One region of the Saccharopolyspora sp. SCSIO 74807 genome, then DNA from elsewhere that is predicted to be linked to it. Evidence: riboswitches for the same ligand, from Rfam matches in the RefSeq annotation. Region 1 holds a riboswitch; each other region holds the start of a gene.

Evidence for each region. A riboswitch is a leader RNA that binds a small molecule or an ion and turns the genes downstream of it on or off. The one in region 1 is predicted to bind cobalamin.
Region 2: linked by a shared signal. The riboswitch ahead of metE (5-methyltetrahydropteroyltriglutamate--homocysteine S-methyltransferase) and the one ahead of V1457_RS18865 (hypothetical protein) in region 1 are both predicted to bind cobalamin.
Region 3: linked by a shared signal. The riboswitch ahead of V1457_RS30085 (ribonucleoside-diphosphate reductase subunit alpha) and the one ahead of V1457_RS18865 (hypothetical protein) in region 1 are both predicted to bind cobalamin.

Annotation. Positions count from the first base shown of each region.
Region 1 covers NZ_CP146100.1:4,106,492-4,116,306, reverse strand. The annotation lists gene V1457_RS18895 (hypothetical protein) at 1-310, opposite strand, end outside; gene V1457_RS18900 (CoA transferase) at 1-26, shown strand, start outside; gene V1457_RS18890 (helix-turn-helix transcriptional regulator) at 492-1,355, shown strand; gene V1457_RS18885 (DUF397 domain-containing protein) at 1,360-1,560, shown strand; gene V1457_RS18880 (selenium-binding protein SBP56-related protein) at 1,622-3,016, opposite strand; gene V1457_RS18875 (MFS transporter) at 3,146-4,396, opposite strand; gene V1457_RS18870 (PLP-dependent cysteine synthase family protein) at 4,393-5,499, opposite strand; gene V1457_RS18865 (hypothetical protein) at 5,496-6,338, opposite strand; cobalamin riboswitch at 6,495-6,679, opposite strand; gene V1457_RS18860 (class I SAM-dependent methyltransferase) at 6,846-8,240, opposite strand; gene V1457_RS18855 (terpene synthase family protein) at 9,726-9,815, shown strand, end outside.
Region 2 covers NZ_CP146100.1:2,988,814-2,998,628, forward strand. The annotation lists gene V1457_RS13820 (SDR family NAD(P)-dependent oxidoreductase) at 1-512, opposite strand, end outside; gene V1457_RS13825 (bifunctional 2-polyprenyl-6-hydroxyphenol methylase/3-demethylubiquinol 3-O-methyltransferase UbiG) at 696-1,301, opposite strand; gene metE (5-methyltetrahydropteroyltriglutamate--homocysteine S-methyltransferase) at 1,491-3,779, opposite strand; cobalamin riboswitch at 3,919-4,083, opposite strand; tRNA gene V1457_RS13835 (tRNA-Arg) at 4,467-4,540, shown strand; gene V1457_RS13840 (cytochrome c oxidase assembly protein) at 4,840-6,852, shown strand; gene V1457_RS13845 (single-stranded DNA-binding protein) at 7,002-7,433, shown strand; gene ettA (energy-dependent translational throttle protein EttA) at 7,562-9,238, shown strand; gene V1457_RS13855 (hypothetical protein) at 9,252-9,815, shown strand, end outside.
Region 3 covers NZ_CP146100.1:6,578,334-6,588,148, reverse strand. The annotation lists gene V1457_RS30090 (ribonucleotide-diphosphate reductase subunit beta) at 1-1,065, opposite strand, end outside; gene V1457_RS30085 (ribonucleoside-diphosphate reductase subunit alpha) at 1,107-3,623, opposite strand; cobalamin riboswitch at 3,744-3,972, opposite strand; gene V1457_RS30080 (bifunctional UDP-sugar hydrolase/5'-nucleotidase) at 4,373-6,061, shown strand; gene V1457_RS30075 (hypothetical protein) at 6,066-6,341, shown strand; gene V1457_RS30070 (hypothetical protein) at 6,300-7,631, opposite strand; gene V1457_RS30065 (AAA family ATPase) at 7,820-9,815, shown strand, end outside.

The DNA of each region.
Region 1 (9,815 bases):
CCCGCCCGGAGTGGCTGCCGCGCTGAGCGGGCACGGAGCTTTTGTCCGGCTCCACCGACGCCTCCGCGTTCGCCGCGAGCCCCAACGATTTCCGCCGCTCGTCAAGACGCGCCTGCGCTTTCGCGACGTAGTCCGGGCAACTCGGATCGAGCCACTCGCGCGCTTCCGGCATCCCGAGCGTGGTGCTGATCCCGCACAACGTCGCGCACTCCAAGCCGGGATACGGCACGCACACCGGAGGTAGCGCGTGCCGTGCCCCGCCGAAGGGACGCCAGTAGACGATCGGGAAGCACATACCGGCATGACTCATCACTGCTCCATCGCAGTCCGGGGATCGGGAGGAGGCGGCGGCCCCGGCCGTCGGGGGAGGTGTCTGAACCGGAACCGCCGCCATAGATCAACGTAGAGATTCACCGTTGAATTCACCAGAGCGATACACCCAAAGTGTGACGGCCGGGCGGCATGATTGACTGCTTCGAGAAAGGAGAGCGATGCCACCCACCTCACCTGCCGTCGCAAGCTGGACACTGGGTCTGCGTCTCCGCAGGAAACGGGAAAATCTCGGGATAACCAGCTCGCAGGCGAGCAAGCGCGCCCCCATCGCGCCGACCTACCTGTCCGATGTGGAACGCGGCAAGAAGAACCTCTCCCAGGAACGACTTGAGGCGCTGATCAAGCTCTACGAGCTTCCCGACGACGAGTCGGAACAACTGCGCCTACTGCGACAGGAAGCCAACCAGCGCGGCTGGTGGGCACGGTACTCGGCCATGTTCAGCGACGACCTCCTGCGCTACTTCGGTTATGAGCACGGCGCGGAGACCGTCCGCTCCTACGACGGCGGCCTGGTCCACGGATTGCTCCAAACCGAGGAGTACGCACGCGCGATCACACAAGCGGGCAGCCCGAACGTGCGGCTGGCAGAGGTGGACCGCCGGGTTGAGGTTCGGATGCTGCGCCAGCAGCGCTTGACCGGCTCGGACCCACTGCATCTCGTCGCAGTGATGAGCGAAGCGGCGCTACGGCAACAGGTCGGCGGAGCGGGTGTTCTCGCCGCGCAGCTCGAGCACTTGCTTGATTTGGCCGAACGCTTGCCGGAGAACCTCGACATCCGTGTCGTGCCGTACACGGCGACGGGACATCACGCGATGGGCGGGTCGACGTTTCATCTCGTCAACTTCCCGAGCGGTGATGTACCCGCCCTCGCCTGGCAAGAGACGGTCACCTCCGCCGAACTCATCGTCGACCCGATCCGGACTCGCGAGTACGACATCGCTCACGGCGAAGCCACGAGGTCGGCTCTGAACCGGAGCACCTCGCTAGAGCTCATCGCGGAGCTTCGTAGCGCGATAGGGTGACGACATGGAGCATGATCCCGTCCTGACCGGTGCTGGTTGGCGCAAGTCCAGCCGCAGCACTACCAACGCCTCGTGCGTCGAGGTAGCGGTGACCGCTGACCGGGTCGGCGTACGGGACACCAAAGACCGCCCCGGCGGCGTGCTCTCGTTCTCCCCGCAACGCTGGCGCGACTTCCTCAGCACACTCACGACCGACGTGGAGTGAACGGACTGCTCGTCCGAATAGATTGGACGATCGGTCCGTTCACTCGTGGCGAACCCGCGGGTCAGCGGTAGCAGTAGGAGTCGGAAGAGGCGTCGCCGCCCTGCAAGCGCACCTGGTGCACCCGCAGGCCGCGGAAATCCTCGCCGTGCGGGAAGAACGACTCGTCCACCGTGAGTCCACCGGCCGGGTCGGCGTCCAGCTTGGCCATCCAAGCACCGACGCCGTCCGGATAGAACTGGTCGTCCCAAGCACCGTAGAGCGAGTTCGTCAGGTAAACGCGCCGCCCGTCGCGGCTGATCTCGACCATCTGCGGACCGCCGGAGAGCGGCGAAGCAGGTGCGGCGGGGTGCGGACGGCGGCGCACGATTCCGCCCAGGTGCACCGAACCGGTCTCCCGCGGCAGCGCGGGGTCGGTGACGTCGAACTGCTTGAGTTCCCCGGTCCCCCAGCAGGAGACGTAGAGGAACCGGTCGTCCACGGACAGGTCGATGTCGGTGATCATCGGCGGCACCGCGCCGAACGGTTTCAGCGCGGGCGGCAGCAGATCCGCTTCGGCCGGTTCGGCCGGCACCGTGATGACCTTGTCCGCGGTCCACTGCCCGCCTTCGCGGTACCACCGCCACACCGAGGCGGACAGGTCCTCGGTGCTGATCACGACTCCGGCGAAGCCCCACTCCGCCTCGGGATCGTGCGAGGGCCGCAGCTCCAGCACCATCTGGTGCTGCTCGCCGAGATCGACCCGCTGCTCGTGCTCGCCGGTGCGCAGGTTCCAGAAGTGCAGTGCGTGACCGTACTGGTGCCCGAGCAACTGCTCCGGCACGAGCCCGTCCTCGATCATCGAGGGCGTGCCCCACTCGCTGCTGACTAGGGTGTTCCGGTTGAGGTGCCACCAGGCGTCATATGCGAAGTGCTGCGGTCCCCGATCGGTCTCCCACTTGCGCAGCACGTCGAACGTGTCGTGATCGAGCAGCGCGATGCCGCCCGGACCGTCCGAGCCGTTGGAACCGCCGAGACAGGTCATGAACACCCCGTCCGGACCGCAGTGCAGCGTGTGCGGACGGGAATAACCGGCTTTCGCGGCCAGTTCGGCGGCGGAGACCGTCTTGGTCAAGACGGGACTGCGCGGATCACCGGCGGTGTCCAGCACGTGCAGCTGCGAAGACCGCAAGCCCGGCACGATCAGGTACCGCCTGGACAACCCGTCCATGTCGTGGCCCTCGTGCTTGAGGGCGCTGCTGCACGCGTTCCAGCCGAAGTGGTGCAGCTCGTCGCCCTTGCCCGGCATGTCGGTCCAACCGACGACGCGGCCGTACCCGGCGGAGTCCGGGTTCACGTCGACGACCGTCATCGCGTCGGGCCGCTGCCCGGAACGGTCGAACGCCGCGACGTAGGCGAGCTGTTCGCTCGGGGCCGCGATGGCTTCGGCGGGACTGCGGTAGAACGTCGGATCGGTCATGCCCGGCCTCCCTGATGTTGGGTTCCGTTCCGGGCATACACCCGCTGCCCGGCGGACGCGAACCGGTTCGGCCGATCATCGGCCGCGCACGTCCGCCGAGCAGCGCAGTGCTCAGGTCGTCAGCGGGACTCAGGTCGTAGCGGGCTGTTCCTCGCTCCGAGCCGGTGCGAGCGACCCACGACGCTCCATCGCGGCGGTGCCTGCGGCGCCCGCCAAACCGACCAGCAGCAACGCCAGCCACGGCACCCACCGTCCCGCCGGTGCGGCGAACTCGTCGAGCAGCGCTCCGGCCATCCAGCTCACGCCGGCCGCGGCCAAGCTGGAGACCAGGTAGTAGAAGCCGTAGTAGGTACCGGTCAGCCGCTCGCTGCCCAACTGCGGCAGCAGTTCCATCGCGAACGGGTTCGTCATCGCCTGACCGACCGTGAACAACACGGTGGCCACCACGACCGGCACGAACGCCACCACCGGCCCGGCGTGCTCCGGCAGCATCGGCGCAGCCAGCGAAACCGGCACGAAAGAGCCGCCCATGCAGCACAAGCCGATGACGATCGAGCGGCCCGAACTCCACCGCCCGCGGCACCACTCGGTGATCCGCACCTGCCCGAACACGCCGATCAGCGTGGAGATCCCGAACACCACCGCGACCGACTGCGAGAACCCGGAAACGCGCTGCGCCTCCAGCGGCAAGGTCAGGTACAGCTGGTTGTAGAGCGCGAAGTACGCCGACAGCGACAGCGTGAACGCCACGAACCGGCGGTTGAGCACGACCTCGCGCCAGCTGCCGAGCACGCTCTGCTGCTGCTTCTCGACCTCCCGGTGCGGCAGCACGAACAGCTGCGCCGCGGTCAGCACCGCGAACGCCACGCACGCCACGAGCGCGATCAGCCGGAAGTCCACCGTCAGCAACAACGCGCCCAGCAGCGGCCCGACCAGCGTGCCCGCGTGCTGGAACACGTTGAACACGGCGAAGACCTCGGCGCGGCGCTCCCCCGACTCGTGCATCAGGTAGGTGCGCACCGCCGGGTTGAACAGCGCACCGGCCAGCCCGGTCAGGATCGCCGCCGCGAACAACCCGGGCAGCGAGGTGAACACCGCGAACAGGCCGAACGAGACGATCCGCAGCGCACAACCCGCGATGATCATCGGACGGCAGCCCAGCCGGTCCGCCGCCGTGCCGCCGAGCAGGAACATGCCCTGCTGGCTGAGGTTGCGGACGCCGAGCACCAGCCCGACCACCGCGGCGCCGTAACCGAGCCGGTCGCTCATGTACGAGGCCAGGAACGGCATCAGCATGTAGAAGCCGACGTTGATGCCGAACTGGTTGATCACCAGCAGCTTCGCCGCCGGGGACAACCTGGCGAACGCGGCCCTGTTCATGACCGCTCCTGCCCGCAGACCGGGCACTCCGACCGTGCCGCTCGCCGGGTACACGGATCCACCACTCGGTGCGACCTCCTCCATCCAACCGGACCGTCCACATCGGACGAGTCCACGTCCTGCGGTGCCACCGCCGAGCCGGTCAACCCGTGCTCGGCGCGGAAATCATCGTCGTAAATCGTGTGCCAGTAGCGGTGCGGACCATCCGGGAACACCGCCGCGACCCGGTCGGAATCCAGCTCCCGCGCACACCAGGACGCCACCAGCGCGACCGCGCCGGTGCTCCAGCCACCGGTCACGAACGCGTCCGCGGCCAGCGTGCGGCAGCCGTGCACCGCCTCCGCGGCGCCCACCCAATGCACCTCGTCGAACACGCCGTAGTCGACGTTGTCCGGGTGGATGCTGCTGCCCAGCCCGCGCATCAGCCGTTTCGCGGCGGGGTCGCCGAAGACCGTGGAACCGGCCGCATCCACCCCGACGACCCGTGCGTCCGGTCGGTGCGTGCGCAGCACCTGCGCGATTCCGGCGCTGTGCCCGCCGGTGCCGACGCTGCACACCACCGCGTCCACGTCACCGAGCTGATCCAGCAGCTCATGGCCGAGCTCGTGGTAGCCGGTGACGTTGTCCGGGTTGTTGTACTGGTCCGGCCAGTACGGATCCGGCAACGTGCGCATCAGCTCCCGCACCCGGTCCAGCCGGGCGCGCTGCCAGCCGCCGCGCGGATGTGGCTCGCGCACCAGCTCCAACCGGACGCCGTGGGCGCGCAGCAACGCGCGAGTCATGTCGTCGAGTTCGTCGTCCGCCACGATCACGACCGGGTGCCCCATGGCCGAGCCGACGCAAGCCAGCCCGATGCCGAGCGTGCCGCTCGTGGACTCGACCACGGTGCCGCCAGGCGCCAGCTCGCCGCGACTGCGTGCGCCCGCAAGCATCGAGCGCGCCGCCCTGGCCTTCATGCCGCCGGGCGCCGTTCCCTCCAGCTTCGCCCAAAAACCCGGGTGTGCGAACGAAATCGGTGTGCGCACCCGAAGCATCGGCGTGTTGCCGATGAGATCGATCGCGGACTCGCACCTCGGGGCCACCGGAGCTCCCGTCACGGTCACGTCCGCCCCACCTCGTAGCTGTAGAGCGTGCTGGAATCACCGGTGAGCCAGAAGAACGGATACGGCTCCGCCGACAACGCCTGCACCGGAGCGCCGAGCAGTTCGCGCAGCACGGCCGCTCCGGTCTGCGCGAACATCGTCAGCGGCAGGTTCCGGCGCAGGCAGCGATCGGCTATGTCGTCGAAAGTCCCATTGCCCAGCACCATTCCGGATGCGACCACGGCATCGGCGTCCGCCACCGCCCGCGCGTAGTCGTCCACGACCGGTTCGCCCCATTCGGTCCGGCCGCCTTTGAGATCGCAGGGCACGTAGTCGATACCGCGTTCCCGCAACGCCGAGAGCAACGAATTCACCACGCCGATGACCGCGACCCGGCCACCGTCCGGAACCCGGGTCAGCGCGGCGACGGCGCGAGCGCGCGCCATCGACTTCTCCAGCGAACTCCCAGCGGGAACCACGACTTGACGCGCACGCGGATCCGTCGCGTGCGGCGCGGCGAATGCCAAGTAAGCGTCCAGCGCGGCCACGCGGACGGCAGGTTCCGGGTGCGCCAGCAATTCGCGGACGCTGCGCCCCACGGCGTCCTGGACGACCTTCTCATCGACCGCTCCCGGCTCGACGGCGCAAGATCCCACCGCGGCGCCCACCCGGACGCTGACCACGGTGTTGACGTAGCCCGTGCTGCGGCCGGTGTGCTTGGCCGCCTGCACGGTCAGGAACCCGACGGCGGCGTGCGCCTCGGACGGGTCCGTTCCGGCGGCGACGGCGAACTCGCCGTCGAGGGCGCGCTGGACCACTGCGTCCAGGAATGAGGTGTTCGGCGTGACGGCAGCAGGCACGTGTCTCCCCGGGCTGCAAAAGGAAATGGCCGGATCAGCTCAGGACGAGCTGAATTCGCGAGACCGCACGCGGTGATCGGTGGGAAAAGCGCTGAACCGGCACGCTGCACCGAGCAGGAGCACCTGAAAACCTCCTCCGGGGCTCCGCGACCCCGAGCGAATCTCGCACGACGGCGCCAGTGTCCTGGCTCGTGGATCAGCGCCGCGTCTCCGGCCTTCCCACCGGAATTCCGGCGGTGGCGTCGGTGGAGACCGGCTCCCCACTCACAGTGGCGGGACCGCGCCGGACTCGCACCGGCTTCCTACGCACCGTCGTCTGAACGCCTGAGAAGTTCGCAGCACACGGGTGCGCTGTCAAGGCCCGTGGTGCGCACGATCACGCACCGGACTTTCCGGCAGCGATTTTCAACGACGCGTGCAGAACGCGCTGACCAGCGCGTTGCGGATGTGCCTGCGAGGTGACGAGCACCGCGGCGGCGGAACCGCCACGGCTGTGCGCCACCGGGATCAGCGCAACGGTCTGTTCGGATCGCGCCTCCTGCGGGCGGTCAGGAACAGGAACGAGCCGGGACCGCTGGAATCCACGATGTCCAGCCCGGCCGCGGTCAGCACCGCGGAAAGCCGTGCGGGATCGAACGAGCGGATCCCGAAAACCTGCTCGTGCCGCCGTTGCAGCCACCGTTGGAACGGACGCTGCGCCCATCGGAAACTGCTCACCGTGAACGTCCCCGCCGGGTGCAGGCAGCGTGCGACCTCGGCGACGACCTGCTCGACGTCCGGCAGCAGGTGCAGCGCGTCCGAGCAGTTCACCGCGCCCAGGTAGCCGTCCGGGAACGGCAGCGCCCTGGCGTCTCCCTCGGTGAACCGCGCGCCCGGTACCGCCGATCCGGCCGCATCGAGCGCGACCCGGGACAGGTCCAGTCCGACCACCCGGTCCGGGCCGAACTGCTCGGCCAGCACCCGAGTCCAGCGGCCGGTGCCGCACGCCAGATCGAGCACCGGCCCGGGCGCGGCCCGCAGGTTGCGCCGCAGGTAAGCGTCTTCGTCCCGAGTGGTCACCAAGTCTTCCCAGTTGCCGCCCAGCAGGTTCCGCACCGCGGGTCGGACGACGTCCTCGTAGTGCTCGGCCACTATCGGGTCGTGCTCCAGCAACTCGCGGTAAGCGCAACGGACGTCGGTCTCGGGCAGCGGCACCGAAAAACCGGCGAGGTCCGGCCATCCCACCGCGTGGTGGATCTCGTGTTCGGCCCGCGCCCCCAAGTACGCGAGCAGCGCCATAGTTTCCGATCGCCACAGTTCGGTCAGCTCCGCGGGTCCGCGCGGACGTTCCGGAGGCCGCTCGGGAGCGGGACGCCAGTGCACCGGCGACGGCCACGCGCGGCCCAGCCCGGCCACCGAGCCCGGCTCGCCCGGTCTCGGCGCGGTCAGGCACCGGCGCACCCTGCTGATGTCCTCCTCGTCCGCGCACCGGCAGACGGCGGGCAGGATGCCGCTTCGTTCCTCCGGAAGGTGCGCGAGCAGATGCAGCAGTGCGGCGCGCAGGGCCGGCTCGGTTTCGGCCGACAACAGCACCGAAAGGTGCGCTTCCAAATCCCCGCGGACGGCATCGCGCACCTGCTCGGCGAAGTGCGGGCGGGCGCGGTCCTCGCCGGCGAGCAACCCGAGCAGCAAGGCCACCCGCGCGCGGTTGGGATGCGGCCGTCCGGTGATCACTCCGGTCAGCCCGACCACGTCCACCGGCCCCGCCGAGGCAGGGTCGAACAGTTCCCGGACGAGCCGGGCGAACGCGGGATCGGCCCGCGTCGGGTCGTCGTCGGTCAGCGCGGCGCGCAAGCCGCAAAGCCGGCGGCCGCCTCGTTGCATCGGTAGCAGTGCCTCGTCCCGTTGCTCGCCCGTGCGCATCGCCTCGACTCCTTCCTGCTGTCGCCGGTGCCGCCTTGGCATCGCGTAGATTTCGTTGCGGCGCGGTGCGATTCGGTGCTCTCAGCTGCGCTGCTGGACGCACTGCGCCGGACACGCCGGTACCGCACCGTCCGCGGAGGGCGAACCGCCGGGCGTCGTCGCCCAGGTCGGTCGATGAGGATTTCCGTTGCCGTGCAAGGGATCCGGACAGGGATGGTGCGCGACGGCGAGCACTCCGAGGTCCGGTCGTCGACGAATCGCACGGTCCCGGCCCACCGGCCCGGTACGTCCGGTGCTGCGGATGCCTTACGCGAGCACCGCGGCCGGGCCAGTGGTGTTCCGGCGGGCCGACGCGGCCGGCTCCGGGGGAACGAGGCAGTCCCGCGGCGGTCTGCCCACGCTCCATCATGGATCAGCGAGCCCGGCCGCGGCGACATCCGAACGCGTAATTCTCCCTGCCCGCCTTGAGCGATCCGTCGAGGAAGCGAGATCACGGACGGTCATGGTTTGCGGATCGACGAATTGGGATCAGGAATCGAGCATCCCTCGTTGGAGTGCTCTCCACGATCTTGCTTGCCCATCCACCCACGACGCTGCCAACATGGATCTCGAGCGATCACCACGGCATCGCATCCTTCGGGAACAATCCGCCTCTTCGGCTGTTCGTGGAGTTCACCTCCGGACAATCCGTTGCGGCACAACGAGATTCCGCGATGTGCGTGGTGCACACAAGAGTTGAGGAACATCCGGGCGACAGGGCCTTCGCTCCAGCACGCACCGCCTGCCGCGACCTCCTTCCGGGCCACCACCGGCCGATCGTCCTCGCGACGTCTCCGCCGATGCGGCACCGGATTCATTGTCCATCGTGGACAGAGGACGCCGACAGGAGAAGCGGACATGCGCACGCCCCGAACCAGCCGCACGCACCGGCCCGGACTTTCCGGGATCGGCACGATCCCGACCGCCTGGGCTCGCCTTCGCCGACGATCCGGAGCCGACTGCAGCTTCCGCTCGATCACGTTGGGGGAAGCCCCGGCACGTCGCCGGCACCGCCAGGAGCTTCGAGCCGGCGCAAGACGGCCGCCGGACCTCCGAGGAACAGGTGCAGCGATGCGGCTGTCGATCCCTGCCATCCGGAGCAGCCCAGAGCCACCGCGAGGAGCACACCCATTCAGCCCTGTAGCCGCAGCGGTCGACCACCGCACGGAACACGCTGCGACAGCGGCCGCTGCTCCATGCGAGCGACCGCGGACCTCCCGTTCGAGTGCACCTCCCGCGGAGCTCTTGGCCACCCGATCGAGTTCTGGTTGCCTGCCTGACGCGAGATCATCTCCAAGCTGCGCCCCGCAGGGGCACGACCACCCACGCCGACCTACGACCCAGCCGGGGCACCGTCGAACGGACCCCTCGCCTGGGCCGAACCCGAACCGAACCGACCGGCAGGTCGAAACCGCCCGGTGCGGCGGAGGAAGGACAGGTGCGCACGTGCAACCGTTCCAGCTGCCCGAGTTCTACATGGCTCATCCGGCGAGGCTGAACCCGCACCTGCAGCGCGCCCGGCGGCACAGCAAGACC
Region 2 (9,815 bases), 1.1 Mb from region 1:
ACCTCTTGCGCCATGCCGCGTGCGACGGACAGCTGGGCGGTCTTGGTCATCCCGTAGTGCACCATCTCGGTCGGGATGAAGATCGACGACTCGCTGCTGATGAAGATCACCCGGCCCCAGCCGCGCTGCACCATCCGCGGCGTGTAGTGCCGCGCGAGCCGCACCCCGGACAGCACGTTGACCTCGAAGAACCGGCTCCACTCCGCATCGCTGATCTCGAAGACGGGCTCGGCGCCGAAGATCCCGGCGTTGTTCACCAGCACGTCCACGTCGGGCAGCTCGGAGATCAGCGAGTCGGCGCCTTCCGCGGTACCGATGTCGGCGGCGATGCCCCGCACGGTGCCGCCGGTCTCCGCGCGGATCGTCGCCACGGTGTCGTCGACCCGTTGCTCGGAACGCCCGTTGACCACGACCTCGGCGCCCGCGCGGGCGAAGGTGGTGGCGATGGCTTGGCCGATGCCGCTGGTCGAGCCGGTGACCAGCGCGGTGCGCCCGGTCATGTCGGTGTTCATCGCTGCTCGCTTTCCTGGTGGCTGCTCGTCCGGCGGGGCTGCCGGAGACACCTTCGCCATACCCCGTGCTGAGTCCGGTGCATCGCGCGGTCGTGCATCCGGCAGTGCCGGTTCCGCAACGAGCAGCGAGCCGGACCACCGCTTTGTTCCGCGATGTGTCCGGGCGCACGGCCCGCGGGTCGCTCAGCCGGGCTTCTGCCAGGTCAGCGAGTAGCGCCACAGCAGGTGCCTGCGGAACCGGCTGCCCGGCAGCAGGTGTTCGGCCGCCCGCCGCACCTGGCCCCAGCTCATGTCCGGGTCCCGCACCGGCATTCCCGGTGCGTCGCCGCAGCCGCCGTGGCGCCGCGCGCGCACTTGGTGAGCGGGCAGACCTGCGAGCGCGGCCGCCCAGTCCAGCGGGGTCCGGTTGCGCGCGAGGCCCACGATCACGAGCCGACCGCCGGGGGCGAGCAGCCGCACCATGCTGCCGACGGCCGCGGCGAACTCCATGTGGTGGATCGCCGCGACGCTGCTGATGAAGTCGTACCCGGCGGCTCTGGACTCGTCGTGGAACTCCAGGAAATCGGCTTCCACGAAGGAAAGCCCGGGGGAGTCGGCGCGCTCCCGCGCCGCGCCGATCATGCCCGGGTCGCGGTCGATCCCGGTGACCCGCTGCGCGCGTCCCGCCAGCTCGCGCGCGAGCCTGCCGTCACCGCAGCCGACGTCCAGCGCTTCCGCGCAGCCTTCGGGCACTTCGTCGAGCACCAGCGGGTAGTAGTGCACGTTGTGGTTCCACTGATCAACCGCCACGGGCCCAAGCTACCGAGCCGAATGTGACCGTGGTGTTGCCGAACGCACTCGTTCGCGCAAGGCGAATCCGAGTCTTCGCCCCGGAGCGAAAAGCGGGGGCACGCCCGGGCGCTGGGCGTGCCCCCGCCGAAACGCCGGGGACGCGAGGCGGCGGTGGGAAGGGAAACCGCCCGCGCCACCGGCGATGGATCAGCTCAACGCCGGACGCACGGCTTCGGTTGCGCTGACCACGTTCTGCAACGCCGTCTCCACCTCGGCGTAGCCGCGGGTCTTGAGCCCGCAGTCCGGGTTCACCCACAGCCGCTCGGCGGGCACCGCCGACAGCGCCGCCCGCAGCAGGTCGGAGACCTCGCCGGATTCCGGCACGCGCGGTGAGTGGATGTCGTAGACACCGGGCCCGACGCCGCGGCCGAACCCGACCTCGTTGAGGTCGTCCAGCACCTCCATCCGCGAACGGGCCGCTTCGATGCTGGTCACATCCGCGTCCAGGGCCACGATCGCGTTGATCACGTCACCGAACTCGGAGTAGCACAGGTGCGTGTGGATCTGGGTCGAATCCGAGATGCCGGAGGTGGCCAGCCGGAACGACTCCACCGCCCAGTCCAGGTACTCCTCGTGCTGCGCCGACCGCAGCGGCAGCAGCTCGCGCAACGCGGGCTCGTCGACCTGGATGGCCCGGATCCCGGCGTTCTCCAAGTCCTTGACCTCGTCCCGGACCGCGAGCCCCACCTGCCGGGCGGTCTTGGCCAGCGGCTGGTCGTCGCGCACGAACGACCACGCGAGGATGGTGACCGGGCCGGTCAGCATGCCCTTCACCGGCTTCTCGGTGAGCTGCTGGGCGTACTTCGCCCAGTCCACCGTGATCGGCGCGGGCCGGGACACGTCGCCGAACAGGATCGGCGGGCGCACGCAGCGGGAGCCGTAGGACTGCACCCAGCCGTTCTGCGTGCTGACGAATCCCTCCATGTGCTCGGAGAAGTACTGCACCATGTCGTTGCGCTCGGGCTCGCCGTGCACCAGCACGTCCAGGCCCAGTTCCTCCTGCAGCCGGATGACCCGCTCGATCTCGTCGCGCATCCGCTGCTTGTAGGTGGCCTGGTCGATGTTGCCCTTCTGCAGCGCGGCACGGGCCTTGCGGACGTCGGTGGTCTGCGGGAACGAGCCGATCGTGGTGGTCGGCAGCGGTGGCAGCCGCAGCGATTTCTGTTGCGCCGCACGGCGGTTCTCGTAGGCGCCGCGGCGCGCGTGCTCGGGTTTGAGCGAGTCCAGCCGTGCCTGCACCCGGTTGTTGCGCACGCGGTCGGCGTTGGCCCGGTCGGCGATCACCTGGCGCGCGGCGATCAGCTGCTCGCCGACCGCGTCGCGGCCCTCGTGCAGTGCCCGGCCGAGCACCACGACCTCGTCGACCTTCTGCGCCGCGAACGCCAGCCACGACTTGACCTGCGGGTCGATGCCGGTCTCCGCCTCGACGTCGTAGGGCGAGTGCAGCAGCGAGCAGGACGTGCTGACCGCGACCGAACCGGCCACGCCGAGCAGCGTCGCCGCCGTGGTCAGCGCCTTGTCCAGGTCGGTGCGCCAGATGTTGCGGCCGTCGACCAGGCCGGCGACCAGCGTCTTGTCCCGCAGCCCCTGGACAGCGGGCAGTTTGTCCACAGTGGAGGAACCGGCGATCAGGTCGACGCCCAGCGCCTCCACCTCGGCGGCGGCGAGCACGCCCAGCGCGTCGCCGAGATCGCCGAAGTAGGAGGACACGAAGATCTTCGGCCGCTCCCGCAGCTCGCCGAGCTTGCGGTAGGCGGCGCGCAACGCGTCCAGCTCGGCCTGCGAGCGATCCGCGACGAACGCGGGCTCGTCCAGCTGCACCCACTCCACACCGGCGCGGTGCAGCTCACCGAGCAGCTCGGTGTACGCGGTGAGCAGGTCGTCGAGCCGGTCCAGCGGGCGGAACGATTCCGGCGCGCCCTCCTCCGGCTTCGACAGCAGCAGGAACGTCAGCGGTCCGACCAGCACCGGACGGGTCTGCACGCCGAGTTCAGCCGCCTCGTTGTACTGGTCGACGGGAGTCTGGTCGGACAGCGCGAACGCCGTGTCCGGGCCGATCTCCGGCACCAGGTAGTGGTAGTTGGTGTCGAACCACTTCGTCATCTCCAGCGGCGGTGTCGATTCCACGCCGCGTGCCAACGCGAAGTAGGTGTCCAGCGGGCTCAGGCCCAGCTCCCGGAAGCGGCGCGGGACCGCGCCGAACGTGACGGCGGTGTCGAGCACCTGGTCGTAGTACGAGAACGTGTTGCCGGGCACCGAATCCAGCCCGGCGTCGCGCAGCGATCGCCAGGTGTCGGTGCGCAGGGTGCGTGCGACTTCGCGCAGTTCCGGCTCGGAGATCCGGGACTTCCAGTAGTTCTCCAGCGCACGCTTGAGTTCCCGGTTCGGGCCGATCCGGGGGTAGCCGAGTACGGTGGAGCCGATCTTGCTGGCCAACGCTCTCTCCTCGCGAGCTCGACGGCAGGTTCGCCGAGGTCGCGCCGGGACCGGCACACGCCACCGCGTGCGGTTCCTCCACCGGTCCTCCCACGGGACCTCGGGCTCGCGTGCGCATCGCGGCGCACGCACCGGCGGCAGGTCTTCGGACTCGCGGGCGTTCCTCCGGCGGGTGCCGGGTCTTCCTACTGACCGTCGGCTTCCCGAGCGCGTGCTCAGTGCTGTGACCGGCCGGAACCGGTGACGGCGTTCGTTCCCACTCACCGCTGCGGGGCAGTCCCGGATTCGCACCGGGTTCCCTCTTGCCTCGCCCGCCGCGTGCCTGCTCGGGCCGGTGCGGGCGAACCACCAGCACGTCGGAGGTTACCCAGTTCTGCTCGGAAGACAAGGCCCGCGAACTCCGACATCGCGTCCACTGCATGGGAAAGCGCGATAGGTGACCTGGGATTTCGACCGATCTCGCGCAATTCGCGGGAGAAACCGGATCGGAGACGCGGATCACGTCCGAACGGCTGCGAAGCGGGGTCGCCGACCGTGCGGTGAGCGGGCGCGGCGGGGTCGAAGATCGCGGATCTGTCGATCGGCTTGCCGTTCTATACCGGCTCTGCAACGCCGCCCGCGTCGGTCCCACGGTCGGCGGAGCTGCCCGTTACCCTGCTCCGTGCAGCTCAGCAATGTGGTGAACAGGCCCTCGTAGCTCAGTCGGACAGAGCAAAGGACTTCTAATCCTTAGGTCGCAGGTTCGAGTCCTGCCGGGGGCGCTTTTCCCTGGTCGAGAGTTCGAACCACAGCATCTCAAGATCAATTGAGCGTACCTTAACCCACGTTCCGCGGAGGTGCCGAACGCCTCTCGGGCCGACTTCGTGGCGCGTACTCTCCGCAACTCCGCCGCGTCCGTACGTGTACAAATTGATCACTTTCGGTGTCGAACCTGATCACGTTTCGTGCTGATTGATCGTGGCTGCCGACGCTTGATCCGGCCGGTCCTGCTCAGTTGCGCGGTTCGCGTGCGTCGGCACCCGAAAACCGCAGGTCAGGACATGTCCGTTAGGCTCGGCGCGTGGCTTCTGAGACGGTTCCGGCCGGACGGCGCAGATCGAGTGCGGTGGGAGTGCTGGTCGGCACGGCGGGACTCCTGGCCGCGGTGGTGGCGATCGCGCTGACCGCGTTGTCCGCGAGCGACGCCTACGCCGCCTACGGCCTGCCGGACCCCGGCGCGGTCACCAGGTTCGGGCTGCCTGTGGCGCGGGTGCTGGCCGAATCCGGCGCGGTGGTGTGCATCGGTTCGCTGCTGCTGGCCTCGTTCGGCATCCCGGCGCGGCGATCCGGGCCGTTGACGGCCGACGGCTACGCGGCGGTGCGGGCAGCAGGCTGGGCGGCCGCGCTGTGGTGCGTCGGCGCTGTGTTGCTGGTGCCGTTCACCGCCGCGGACGCCACCGGACGTCCGGTGAGCGAGGTGCTCGACAGCACCGTGCTGTTCGGCCTCGTGGACGCGTTGGAAGAGGCCAAGTCATGGCTGATCACCGCGGTGATCGCGCTCGTGCTCGCCGTCGCCTGCCGGATCGTGCTGTCGTGGGGCTGGACGGTCGCGCTTTTCGCGCTGTCGCTGGCCGGGATGCTGCCGCTGATCGCCACCGGGCACTCCGCCAGCGGCGGTGCGCACGACATCGCCACGAACAGCCTGCTGTTCCACCTGTACTCCGCGACGATCTGGGTCGGCGGGCTGATCGCCGTGCTCGCGCACCTGGCGCGCAAGGGCGCGCACGCGGGACTGGTGGCGCGGCGGTTCTCCAAGATCGCGCTGGTGTGCTGGATCGTCATGGCGGTCTCCGGCGTGCTCAACTCCTACGTGCGGGTGCCGCCGGAGCAGTTGTTCACGACCACCTACGGGGCGTTGGTCGTGGTCAAGGTGCTGTGCCTGGCGCTGCTCGGTGTCATCGCGTACTTCCAGCGGGAACGCGCGGTCAAGCGGATCGAGGAAGGTGCCGGGCGCAACGCGCTGCTGCGGCTGGGCGCGGTCGAGGTCCTCGCGATGTTCGCGACCATCGGTGTCGCCGTCGCGCTCGGACGTACGCCGCCGCCCGCGGAGCTCGGCCCGCTGCCCTCGCGGGTGGAGCTGCTGGTCGGGTACCCGATCGAACCGCCGACCGTGCTGCGGCTGCTGTTCGACTTCCGCTTCGACCTGGTCTTCGGGACGTTCTCGATCGCGTTGGCCGCGCTGTACGTGTGGGGCGTGGTCAAGCTGCGGCGGCGCGGCGACCGGTGGCCGGTGGGGCGCACCGCGGCGTGGCTGCTCGGGTGCGCGTCGATCCTGATCGCCACCTCGGCGGGCATCGGCCGGTACGCACCCGCCATGTTCAGCGTCCACATGGGACAGCACATGGTGCTGTCGATGCTCTCGCCGGTGCTGCTGGTGCTGGCCGGGCCGACGTCGTTGGCGCTGCGGGTGCTCAAGCCGGCCTCGAAGGACCAGCCGCCGGGGCCGCGGGAGTGGTTGCTGGCCTTCCTGCATTCGCCGCTCACGCGGCTGCTGACCAACCCGCTGGTGGCGTTGGCGCTGTTCGTGGGGTCGTTCTGGGCGCTGTACTTCTCCGGGTTGTTCGACGCGGCGCTGTACGAGCATTGGGCGCACCTGGCGATGAACGCGCACTTCCTGCTGGTGGGCTACGTCTTCTACTGGCCGGTGATCGGCATCGATCCGGCGCCGCGGCAGCTGCCGCCGCTGGTGAAGGTCGGGCTGGTGTTCGCTTCGATGCCGTTCCACGCGTTCTTCGGCATCACGCTGATGATGTCCAAGACGGTGATCGGCTCGGACTTCTACCGCGGGCTGGCGCTGCCTTGGGTGCCGGACCTGCTGGCGGATCAGAACCTCGGCGGGGGCCTCGCGTGGGCGTCCGGAGAAGTGCCGTTGGTCGTGGTGATGCTGGCGCTGCTGATCCAGTGGTCGCGCGCGGACGATCGGGCCGCACGGCGGATCGACCGCAAGGCCGATGCGGACGGGGACGCGGACCTCAAGGCGTACAACGAAATGCTGCGCCGCCTGTCGGAGGGCGACACGTCCGGCAGCCGCTGAGTTGTCCACAACAGCCGCGTCCGTCCACAGATCGTGAAATCGAGGTGGCGGCGCGTGATCGGCGCACCGCAAGCTGGATTCAGGCCGAGATCCGGCCCGGCGCTTTCGTCCGAGGGGCGGGCGCCGCACGGGACAGCGAGGCGGTAGTGATGTTCGAAACCGGTGTGGCGGTCGTGGGAACGGTGCTGACCGAGCCGCGGACCCGCGAGGTGTCCGGCAGCAAGGTCGTCAGCTTCCGGGTGGGCAGCAGTGCCCGGCGCTTCGACAAGACCACCGAGCAGTGGGTGGACGGTGATCGGCTGGTCGCCACCGTGAACTGCTGGCGGCGGGTGGCGGACGGAGTGGACGGCGTGGTCGCGAAGAGCGCGCCGGTGGTCGTCTCCGGCCGGTTGCGCACGCGGGAGTACGAGCTGCACGGGCAATGGCGAACCTCGGTCGAGATCGAGGCGAACGCGGTGGGGCTGGATCTGGCGCGCAGCAACCGTTTTCCGGAGCCGGAGGCGGCGCCCGCGGCGGTCGGCGGCACCGGCGGTTCGCGCGGATTCGACGCGGGAAAGGTCACCGCGGCCCGTCCCGGCTGATCTTGCAGCCGGTTGACCAGCGGTGATGATGTTGCCAGGGGTGTTCGTGAGCAGTCGGTGCACCGCTGTCGGGGCGGCAACCGACGGCGGTGCACGAGACGACACGGGCCGCATCTACGATTTGGGGTATGGCCGAGTTCGTTTACACCATGAAGAAGGTGCGGAAGGCGCACGGGGACAAGGTCATCCTCGAGGAAGCGACCCTCCAGTTCTACCCCGGTGCGAAGATCGGCGTCGTCGGTCCCAACGGCGCCGGCAAGTCGACCGTGCTCAAGATCATGGCTGGACTCGAGCAGCCGGACAACGGTGAGGCGTTCCTCTCGCCCGGTTTCACGGTCGGCATCATGCAGCAGGAGCCGCCGCTGAACGAGGAGAAGACCGTCCTCGGCAACGTCGAGGAAGGCGTCGGCGAGATCATCCAGAAGCTGCACCGCTTCAACACGATCGCCGAGCAGCTCGCCACCGACTACACCGACGAGCTGATGGAGGAGATGGGCCGGCTCCAGGAAGAGCTGGACCACGCCGACGCCTGGGAGATCGACTCCCACCTCGAGCAGGCGATGGACGCGCTGCGCTGCCCGCCGCCGGACGCCCCGGTCACCCAGCTCTCCGGTGGTGAGCGCCGCCGGGTCGCGTTGTGCAAGCTGCTGCTGAGCAAGCCGGACCTGTTGCTGCTGGACGAGCCCACCAACCACCTCGACGCCGAGAGCGTGCTGTGGCTGGAGCAGTTCCTGCAGAACTACGAGGGCGCCGTGCTGGCCGTGACGCACGACAGGTACTTCCTGGACAACGTGGCCGGCTGGATCCTGGAGCTGGACCGCGGCCGGACTTACCCGTACGAGGGCAACTACTCCACTTACCTGGAGAAGAAGCAGGAGCGGCTGGCCGTGCAGGGCAAGCGCGACCAGAAGCTGCAGAAGCGCCTCAAGGACGAGCTGGAGTGGGTCCGCTCCAACACCAAGGCGCGCCAGAGCAAGTCGCGTTCCCGGCTGGAGCGCTACGAAGAGATGGCCGCCGAGGCGGAGAAGACCCGCAAGCTCGACTTCGAGGAGATCCAGATCCCGCCGGGGCCGCGGCTGGGCAACCTGGTCGTGGAGACCGAGCACCTCAAGAAGGGCTTCGGCGACAACCTGCTGATCGACGATCTGTCGTTCAACCTGCCGCCCAACGGCATCGTCGGGGTCATCGGCCCCAACGGCGTCGGCAAGACGACCCTGTTCAAGACCATCGTCGGGCTCGAGGAGCCGGACGCGGGCAAGGTCCGGGTCGGCGACACCGTCAAGTTGTCCTACGTCGACCAGAACCGGGCCAGCATCGATCCGCAGAAGAACGTGTGGGAGGTGGTTTCCGAAGGTCTCGACCACATCCAGGTCGGGCAGGTCGAGATGCCCTCCCGCGCGTACGTGAGCGCGTTCGGCTTCAAAGGCGCCGACCAGCAGAAGCCCGCGGGGGTGCTCTCCGGCGGTGAGCGCAACCGGCTGAACCTCGCGTTGACCCTCAAAGAGGGCGGCAACCTGATCCTGCTGGACGAGCCGACCAACGACCTCGACGTCGAAACGCTCGGCTCGTTGGAGAACGCGCTGGAGAACTTCCCGGGCTGCGCCGTGGTGATCTCGCACGACAGGTGGTTCCTGGACCGGGTCGCCACGCACATCCTCGCGTGGGAAGGCGACGACGAGAACCCGGCCAAGTGGTTCTGGTTCGAGGGCAACTTCGAGGGCTACGAGAAGAACAAGATCGACAGACTGGGCCAGGAAGCTGCTCGCCCGCACCGTGTCACCCACCGGAAGTTGACCCGGGGCTGAACGGGGAGGCGTGTTGGCCAGCGTGCACGAGGCTCAGCCGAGCGGTGTGGCGCACGAGCTGTACGAACCCGCCTGGCAGATGCGGTGGCGGGTACCCGAGCTTGCTCTGATGCTCGGTGATCAGGCCGTCGCGCAGGCCAGACGCCTCGGTGACCGTTCGTTGCGGCTACGTGCCGAGGCGGTGGCGCTGTTCGCGTCGAACCGCCTCGGGCACGGCGTGGAGGTGACCGGTCGCGCGATCGCGGCCGTCCGCGACGCCGAGGCGGCCGACGACCACGAGCTCGCCACGGAGCTGCGGATCGAGCTCGCGTGCTGCGCGCGCAGCGCGGGCGGGCACGAGGTCGCGCTGCGGATCCTGCAACCGGTCGTCGAACGCGAACGGATCGAGCCGACGCTGCGCGCGCACGCCTTGATCGAACTCGCCGCGGCGCTGCCCGGCAAGCAGCAGGACGGCGAGCGCGCGGACGCGCTCGACGAAGCCGAACGCCTCTACTCCGCCACCTCCGAGCTCAACCGGGACACCAGCCGGGTGCTGCTGTCCCGGGTGCACACCGCGCGGGCCGGGAACCTGCGGCGC
Region 3 (9,815 bases), 2.5 Mb from region 1:
CCAGCTCAGGGAGGCGCCGGACTGGTACTCGGTGACTCGGGTTTCGAAGAAGTTCTTCTCCTTTTTGAGGTCCATCGCCTCGGACATCCACGGGAACGGGTTCTCCGCCGCGGGGAAAACCGGATCCAGTCCCAATTGGACGCAGCGGCGGTTGGTGATGAAATGCATGTACTGCTCGCAGAGTTCGGCGTTGAGGCCGAGGATGCCGCGCGGCATCGTGTCGCGGCCGTAGGCGACCTCCAGCTCGCAGGCCTCGGTGAGCATCCCGCGCACCTCTGCCTGGAACTCGGGTGCCCACAACTGCGGGTTCTCCAGCTTGATCTGGTTGATGCAGTCGATGCCGAAGTTCAGGTGGATCGACTCGTCGCGCAGGATGTACTGGTACTGCTCGGCGATGCCGACCATCTTGTTCCGCCTGCCCAGCGCGAGGATCTGCGCGAAGCCGGTGTAGAACCACATGCCTTCGAAGATCACGTAGAAGGCGATCAGGTCGCGCAGGAACGCCTGATCGCGCTGCTGGCCGCCGGTGGCGAACTGCGGGTCTTCCAAGTGCTGGGTGTAGCGCAGCGCCCAGGCATCCTTGTCCGAAATGGACGGGATCTCGCGGTAGGCGTTGAACAGCTCGCCCTCGTCGAGGCCGAGGCTTTCGCAGATGTACTGGAAGGTGTGCGTGTGCACCGCTTCCTCGAAGGCCTGGCGCAGCAGGTATTGGCGGCACTCCGGATTGGTGATGTGCCGGTACACGGCGAGCACGATGTTGTTGGCCACCAAGGATTCGGCGGTGGCGAAGAAGCCGAGGTTGCGCTTGAGCATCAGCCGCTCGTCGTCGGTGAGACCGTCGCGGGAGCGCCACAGCGCGATGTCGGCGTGCATGGACACCTCGGTCGGCATCCAGTGGTTGTTGCAGCCGGCGAGGTATTTCTCCCACGCCCAGCCGTATTTCATCGGTAGCAGCTGGTTGACGTCGGCGCGCGCGTTGATCATCGACTTGTCGTCGGCGTCGACGCGGCCTGCGGCGCGGTCGATCTCGCCGAGGCCGGTGGTGTCGGTTCGCAGGGAGGTCATGCTCACTCCAGGAGTTCAGCTCGGTGAGGGGTGCGGATGCCTTACTGGCACGCCTCGCATTCCGGGTCTTCGACTGAGCACTGTGGACTTTCGGCGGCTGCGGGGGAGACGGCGTTGAGCCGGCCGTCGGTGCCTCGCAAGGTGCTCTTCTCCACGTGCGTGGCGCTGGCCGACCGCAGGTAGTAGGTGGTCTTCAGTCCCGCTCGCCACGCGCTGCGGTAGAGCTCGTCGAGCTTGCGGCCGCTGGGTTCGGCCAAGTAGAGGTTCAGCGATTGCGCCTGGTCGAGCCACTTCTGCCTGCGCGCGGCGGCCGAGACCAGCCAGCGCGGCTCGATCTCGAAGGCGGTGGCGTAGAGCGCCCGCAATTCGGCGGGGACGCGTTCGACGGGGCTGAGGTCGCCGTCGAAGTACTTCAGGTCGCGCACCATCTGCTCGTCCCACAACCCGGCCGTCTTCAGGTCTCGCACCAAGTCCTCGTTGAGCACCGTGAAGTCGCCGGACATGTTGGACTTGACGTACAGGTTGCGGTAGAGCGGTTCGATGGATTGGCCCACGCCGCAGATGTTCGAGATCGTCGCCGTCGGCGCGATGGCCATCACGTTGGAGTTGCGCATCCCGCCGGTGCGGACGCGTTCCCGCAACGCGTCCCAGTCCATCGTGGACGAATGGTCGAAATCGGCGTCACCGCGAGATTCCGCGAGCAGCCGCAGGGAGTCGATCGGCAGCACGCCCTGGCTCCAGAGGGAACCGTCGAAGGACTCGTAGCGACCGCGCTCGACGGCGAGCTCGTTCGAGGCGGCGATGGCGTGGAAGCTGATCTCCTCCATGCTGCGGTCGGCGAACTCCACCGCCCGCTGCGAAGCCATCGGGATGCGTTGGGCGAACAGGGCGTCCGAGAAGCCCATCAGCCCCAGCCCTACCGGGCGGTGCCGCAGGTTCGAGTTGCGCGCCTCCGGGATCGTGTAGAAGTTCACGTCGATCACGTTGTCCAGCATCCGCACCGCCGTGCGCGTGGTGCCGCGCAGCCGCTCGTGGTCGATGCCGTCCGGGGTGACGTGGCGGGCCAGGTTGATCGAGCCGAGGTTGCACACCGCGACCTCGTCCGAGCTGGTGTTGAGCGTGATCTCGGTGCACAGGTTGGAGGAGTGCACGACGCCGGCGTGCCGCTGCGGGGAGCGCAGGTTGCACGGGTCCTTGAAGGTGATCCACGGGTGCCCGGTCTCGAACAGCATCGTCAGCATCCGCCGCCACAGGTCCACGGCTCCGACCTGCCGGAAGACCTTCAGCTCGCCGCGCTCGGCGGCGGCCTCGTAGTGGCGGTAGCGCTGCGCGAACTCCGCGCCGTAGAGGTCGTGCAGGTCCGGGACCTCGTCCGGGGAGAACAACGTCCAGGTGCCGTCGGCGTGCACGCGGCGCATGAACTCGTCCGGCACCCAGTTGGCGGTGTTCATGTCGTGCGTGCGGCGGCGGTCGTCGCCGGTGTTCTTGCGCAGGTCGAGGAATTCCTCGATGTCGATGTGCCAGGTCTCCAGGTAGGCGCAGACGGCGCCCTTGCGCTTGCCGCCCTGGTTGACCGCTACCGCCGTGTCGTTGGCGATCTTCAGGAACGGCACGACGCCCTGCGAGCTGCCGTTGGTCCCCCTGATGTGCGCGCCGGTTCCGCGCACCGGGGTCCAGTCGTTGCCCAGCCCGCCCGCGTACTTCGACAGCAGCGCGTTGTTGCTCACGGAGTGGAAGATCCCCGGCAGGTCATCGTCCACAGTGGTCAGGAAGCAGGAGGACAGCTGCGGGCGGGTGGTTCCCGCGTTGAACAGCGTCGGCGTGGAGCACATGAAGTCGAACGACGACAGCAGGTCGTAGAACTCGATGGCGCGCGCCTCGCGATCGTCTTCCTGCAGCGCCAGACCCATCGCGACGCGCATGAAGAACGCCTGCGGCAGCTCGAAGCGGACGCCGCCGTCGTGCAGCAGGTAACGGTCGTAAAGCGTGCGCAGGCCCAGGAAACCGAACGTGGTGTCCCGGTCGGCGTCCAGCGCCGCGCCGAGCCGGTCCAGGTCGAAGCGCGCCAGCTCGGGGTCCAGCTGCCCCAGCTCGACACCGCGGCCGACGTACGCGGCGAAGTAGGACGGGTAGTGCTCGCGCATCTGGACCTGGTCGGCCTGCCGGGGCGCGCCGTGCAGCGCGCTGAGCGCCTCGCGGCGCAGCTCGTCCAGCAGCAGGCGTGCGGTGACCAGGGAATAGTTCGGTTCGCTCTCGACCAGAGTGCGGGCGGACATGGTGAGCGACTCGGCCAGTTCGGCCGCGCGCATCCCGTCGTAGAGCGTGCGGCGGACCTCGCGCAGCACTCGTGCGGAGTCCACATCGGACAATCCCGTGCAGGCTTGCTCCACGACGGTGCTGACCCGGGACCAGTCCAGCCGGTGCCGGGTGCCGTCCGGGCCGGTCACTTCGAGGTCGGGCGGCGCGGCGGCGGTCCGTTCCGGGGCCTGCGCGGGTGCTGCCGCCTGCGCGGATGCTGCGTGCTGTGTGGATGCTGGGGCGATGGGTGATCGGGTCACTGGCTGTCTCCTCGCAAGCTCGGACACCAGCCCGGGGCCGTCGACGAGCGCGCGGGGACAGCGGCGCGCAGCACCGCACGTCCGCGCGACCCGCCCGCGAGGTCCCGGACAGCGCGCACCCCTCGTGCGCGCACCGATGGCAGGTCTTCGGACTCACGAGCAGCCGGCGTCGTCGCGCCGGACCTACTGGCCGTCGCTTCCCGGACGCCTCGGGCGTCCAGTGCTGCACCACCCGGGGAGGTGGTGACGGCGGTCGTTCCCGTTCACCGCTGCGGGGCAGTCCCGGATTCGCACCGGGTTCCCTGTTGTCCCACCGGGCACCCCGGTGACCATCAGCGCGGCCACACTACATGTTGGGCCGAGTCCTCTCCCGCACCCCAAGACTCCGCGTGTCGCCGCCCGCCGCCGATGACCGGCCGCCCGCCCCGGCGGTCACCGCACCCTGCTCCTGGCGGTGCCCGCACCCTGCCGGACACGCCAGGCCATCCGCCGCACATCTCCGAGTGAACGGACCGCTCGACCAATCTAGCCGGACCAACAGGTCGTTCACCCGGATCGAAGCTGCTCGGAATGGGGATGTGCGGGCGTGTCGGGCGCGCGGCAACTGCCGGGTTCGCGAGGAGTGAACGGACCGCTCGACCAATCTAGTGGGACGAACAGGCCGTTCACTCCGAAAAGAGAGGGTGGATTCGGGGGAGGGGTGGCGGCAGAATGTCCGGTGGATCACTGGTGGGTGGGAGGACAATCGGATGCGCGCATGTCGCGTGCGCAGCGCCGCCGTCGCGGTCGCCGCGTGCTTGGTCACCTTCGGAACGGCGCTGCCCGCGCAGGCAGCGCCCGCCGACACCGAGGTGCGGTTGATCACGTTCAACGACCTGCACGGCAACCTCGCGGCGCCGTCCGGATCATCCGGCGAGGTCGAGCTGGCGGACGGGACGAGCGTCCCGGCGGGCGGTGCCGCCTACCTCGCCGCGCACATCGACCGGCTGCGCGCGGAGGTGCCGAACTCGCTGGTGCTCTCGGCCGGGGACAGCGTGGGCGCATCGCCGGTGGAATCCGCGCTGTTCCACGACGAACCGACCGTCGAATTCCTCAACTCGCAGGACGTGCGCGCCCAAGTCGTCGGCAACCACGAATTCGACGAGGGCTACCCCGAGCTGCAGCGGATGCAGCGCGGCGGGTGCCACCCCGAGGACGGCTGCGCGTTCCGGGATTCCTTCGACGGTGCCGATTTCCCGACCCTGGGTGCGAATGTGTCCTTTGCGGACGGTAGGCCCGCGCTGCTGCCGTTCAGCGTGCAGCGCTCCGGCGGTGTGCCCATCGGGATCATCGGCGTGACGCTGCACGACCTGCCGCAGTCGGTGAGCCCGGACGCGGTGGCGGGCCTGGAGTTCGGCGACGAGGTCGCCGCCATCGACCGCACCGCCGAAGCGCTCGACCGACTCGGGGTCAAAGCGCAGGTCGTGCTGATGCACCAGGGCGACGAAGCCGCAGGCGGCGGGCCGGATTCCTGTGCGGTGGCCCCGGAAGGACCGGCCACTCGCGTCGCGGCGGCCGCCTCGCCGAAGGTCGACGCGCTGTTCACCGCGCACAGCCACCAGCAGTACAACTGCACCGTCGACGACCCGGCCGGCGATCCGCGCCCGGTCGTGCAAGGCGCTTCCTACGGGCGTCTGCTGTCCACGATGGACCTGAGCATCAACCACCGAACCGGCGACGTCGTGCGGGACAAGACCAAGGCGCGCAACGAAATCGTCAGCCGCGACATCGCACCCGACCCGGAAACCGCCGCGCTGGTCGACGAAGCCAAGACCAAAGCCGCCCCGATCGCGAACCGCGAAGTGGGCACCGCCACCGGCGACTTGAGCCGCGATCCCGCGCCGTCCGGGGAAACCACGCTCGGCGACCTCATCGCCGACGCCCAGATGGAAGCCACCAAGGGGACCGGCGCGCAGGTGGCGCTGACCAACCCCGGCGGAATCCGCGCCGACCTGCCGCACCGGTCGTCGGCGAACGGCGAAGGTGACGGCGTGATCACCTACGGCGAAGCGTTCGCCGTGCAGCCGTTCGGCAACACCATGCAGACCATGACGCTCACCGGCGCGCAGTTGAAGAACGTGCTGGAGCAGCAGTGGCAGGGCGACGGCGCGACGATGCTGCAGATTTCGTCCACTTTGCACTACGCCTACTCGGAATCCGCGCCCGCCGGGTCCAAGGTGTCCGATCTGGCCATCGCGGGCGAACCCGTTGATCCGGGCGCGACCTACCGCGTCGCGGTGAACAACTTCCTGGCGGGCGGCGGCGACGGCTTCAGCGGCTTCACCGAGGGCACCGACGTGACCGGTGGCCCGGTCGATCTGGACGCGCTGCTGGGATACCTCGGCGCGCACCCGGGCATCGTGCCGCCGCCTGCGGACCGGATCACCGCCACCGGGTGAGCCGGTGGACGCGCTGCAGGAAACCGTCGCCGGTGCGCGCGCCGCACTCGCGCAGCGCGCCCGCGGCGGGGCGGCGCTGGGCACCGCGCCGGGCGGGCGGGACCGGGCGAAAGGCTACTTCCGGGCGATGCTGGATTGCGTCGTGTGGCTGCTGACCGAGCGAGCAGGAACCGCGCGACCGGTCAGCTACGCGTTGGCACGCCGGGTGATCGCCGGCGAAATCACGCCGGAGGAGGCGCTAGCCCTGCACGCCGGCGAGCCGGTCGATGCGGGTGAGTAGCTCCGCGGCGTCATCGCGGGCCGCGTGCTGCCGGTCCGCCAGCTGCGCCGACCACGCGCGCAACCCGGCAAGCCGGCCGCGCAGGCGCGCGCTGCGCACCCGGGAGGCCAGCAGCACCGCGCGGCGGCCGTGCCGGAAACCGGCGGCGTGGTCGCCGAGCGCGAACTTGGCCTCCCCGAGGCTCGCCAGCTCGAACACGGTGGAACGCACCTCGCCCGGAGCGCGGGCGGCCACCGCGCGCGAGAGGTTCCCCGCGGCGCCTTCGTGATCACCCATCGCCAGCTGCACCGACCCGGTCATGCCCAGCAGGTCGGCTTCGCGGAACCACCGCAGCAGCGGGTAGTCGTCGTCGATCGACGCGGCCGCGTGCTGGCTGCGGCCCTGCTCCAGTGCGCGCTGCACGGTGTTCTTGCGCTGCCCGAACGCGGCCGCCCACGCGCAGTTGAGCTGCAGCACCGAACTCACCAGCGGTGACGAGTCGGTGCGCAGCGAACCGAGCTGGAACAGCTTCAACGCCGACTCGGCATCGCCGAAGTGCAGCTCGGTGCGCCCGGCGGCGTAGAGGGCGCGGGAGATCGCCAGCGGATCCGTGCCTTCCCGGCCGAACGACAGCGCGCGCCCGTAGTGCCCGTGCGCGGCTTGCAACAACCCGTTCTCCGCCGCGATCCAGCCCGCGGTGGCGTGCAGGTTGCACAGCATGGCCATCAGGTCCGCGCGTACCTGCTCGGACATGCACGCCTCGCGCATCGCCTCGGCCTGCCGGGCCGACGCGGCGATCGTGCCGTACTGGCCGACGCCGCCGTAGCGCTGATCCAGCGTGCGCAGCTCGGTGATCATCCGCTGCATCGCGGCGAGGTCCGAAGCGCCCACCCTGGTCGGCGCAGCGCTGTGCGCGGTGAGGTCGCGCACGCCCGGCGGGCCGGCGTCGGTTTGCCCACCGACCACCACGGAGCCCGCGTAGGACAGGAAACTCCGTCGTTTCACCTGCTCCTCCTCTTCTTCCGCGTCGGGTGCCTGCTCGTCACCTCCGGCGTAGGCGAGGCCCATCCAGCCGCGCGGCACGCCGAGTCCCTCGGCGATGCGGGACAACAGGTCGTAGCTGCGCACCGCGCGGCCGCTGAGCACTTCGCTGACTTCGCTCTGGGCTTGCCCGGTCAGCGCCGCGATGCGGATCTGCGGCACGCCGTGCGTGCGCAGCGCGCGGTAGACCGAGCCGATGTCGTGGGCCGCCAAGGCGTCGCGGACCTGCGGGCAACGCCAGAATTCCGGCGGGATCTCCTCTCCGGGCACCGGGCGATGCTATACGGAAAGTGATCGGACGTGTGCGGACCGTGAAAAGATCACCGGAAAGGATTCAGCAAGAATCTCGGAATATACCGGGGAAATTCATGCCTTCCCGGTGCCGCGGTCCGGTCGTCGTTGTGCCGCGCTGTGTACCGCCGGTAACCTCCCGCCGCACCGAGATCAGGAGCAGTGCGATGTACGCCGAGCAACGGCACCGGAACATCCCGGGACCAGCCCGTGCGGACCGGGCCGGGCCTGCCGAATTGTTCGGCCGGGACGACGAGCTGGAGCTGCTGACCGGGATCGCGGAGCAAGCCGGGAGCGGTTCCGGCCGGGCGGTTCTGCTGCGCGGGCCCGCGGGCATCGGCAAGACCGGGCTGCTGCACGCCGCGCTCGGACGGCTGGCGCCGGTCGCCGCGCGCACGTTGCGCGCCCGCTGCCCGGATGCGGGGTCGGGAGCTTACGGCGCGGTGCGCGATTTGTTCCAGCCGTTGGGATTCGGCACCGCGGCCGAAGACTCCGCCGATGCATCCCGGGCCGATGCATCCCGGGCCGATGCATCCCGGGCTGATGCACCCGGCGCCGACGCACTTCGGACTGATGCATCGCGGCCCGAAGCACTGCAGACCGATGCACCCCGGCTCGAGGCAACGCAGCCCGATGCGCCCCGGCCGGATGCGTTGCGGGGCAGCGCCCGGCTCGCGCTGCCCGCGCTGCAGCCGGACGGCCTCGCCCCCGCGCCGAGCAGCACCTACGCCGTGCTGCACGGGCTGCACTGGCTCGTCGCAGGACTCACCGCCGACGGGTTGCTGGTGCTGGCCGTGGACGACGTGCAGTGGTGCGACGAGAATTCGTTGCGGTGGCTGGCTTTCCTGCTGCGGCGCGCGGAGGACCTGCCGCTGCTGGTGCTGCTGACCCAGCGCACCGGCGACGGCGGCGCGGGCCCGGAAATGCTCGGGGAGATCGCCGAGATGCCGCTGTGCCGCACCGTGGACCTGCCCGCGCTCGGTGCGCGAGCCACGGGTGAGCTGCTCGCCGCCTCGGCGGGCAGCGCGCCGGACGAGCACTTCGCGGCCCGTTGCGCGCAGCTGACCGGCGGAAACCCGTTCCTGCTCGGCATGGTCGCGGCGCGGTTGCGCGAGCATCCCGGCGAAGGCTGGGACCCGGTGGTGCTCGAAGAGCTCGGGCGGACCGTGGTCGCGCCGTCCCTTGTGGAGGGACTGCCCGCGCGGGTCCTCGCGGTGGCGCGCGCGATCGCGGTGCTGCCGGGCGAGCAGCCCGAACTGATCGCGGCGCTGGCGCGGACCCACCAGCGCACGGTTTCCGCGGCGGTGCGCGAACTCGGCCGCCGCGACCTGGTCACCGAAGCGGCCGACGGCTGCGCGGAGTTCGTGCACGACTCGGTCCGCCAGGCGGTGCTGCGCGACAGTCCGGACGAGGTGCTGCGGCGGCTGCGGGAACGCGCGGCGACGCTGCTCAACGACGTGGGCCGCCCGGCCGAAGAGGTGGCGGTGCCGCTGTTGCTGCTGCCCGCGGCGCCGCGGCCGTGGATGACCGATGTGCTGCGGGAAGCCGCCGGTTGCGCGGAACACCGCGGCGCGCCGGGAATGGCGGCCCGCTACCTGCGGCGGGTCCTCGAGTTCGACGGCGACGACGTCGCGGTGCTGGTGCAGTGCGCGCGGATGCTCGGCCAGCTCGAACCGGAGACCGCGCTGCGCCAGCTGGAACGCGCGCTGGAACTGCTCGACGAGCCGCGCAGCCGGGTGCCGGTCGCGGCGCAGTACGCGCTGATCTCGCTGACCGCGCAGAACTCGGTGCGCGCCTACGAACTGACCTCCGGGGTGCTCGACGAGCTCGACGCGCTGGTCGGGCCGGAGCCCGCGGGCGCCGATCTGGCGTTGCGCACCGCGATCGAGGCGGTGGTGCTGCTGTCCGGGATGGACGAGAAGTCCACGGTGCGCAGCGCGGGTGAGCGGTTCCGCGGCAGGCCCGATCCCGCCGGGGTCACCGCCGAGGAGCGGCAGCTGCTGGCGTTGCTGTCCTCGCTGGGGACGCTGCGCACCTTCCGGCACGCCGAGGAACCCGCCGAGCAGGCCCGCCGGGTGCTGCGGATCAGCGACGTGGAAAGCGGCGGCTGGGCGCTGATGGGCTCGGCGCTGTCGCTGTACATGGCCGACGACAACGAGTCAG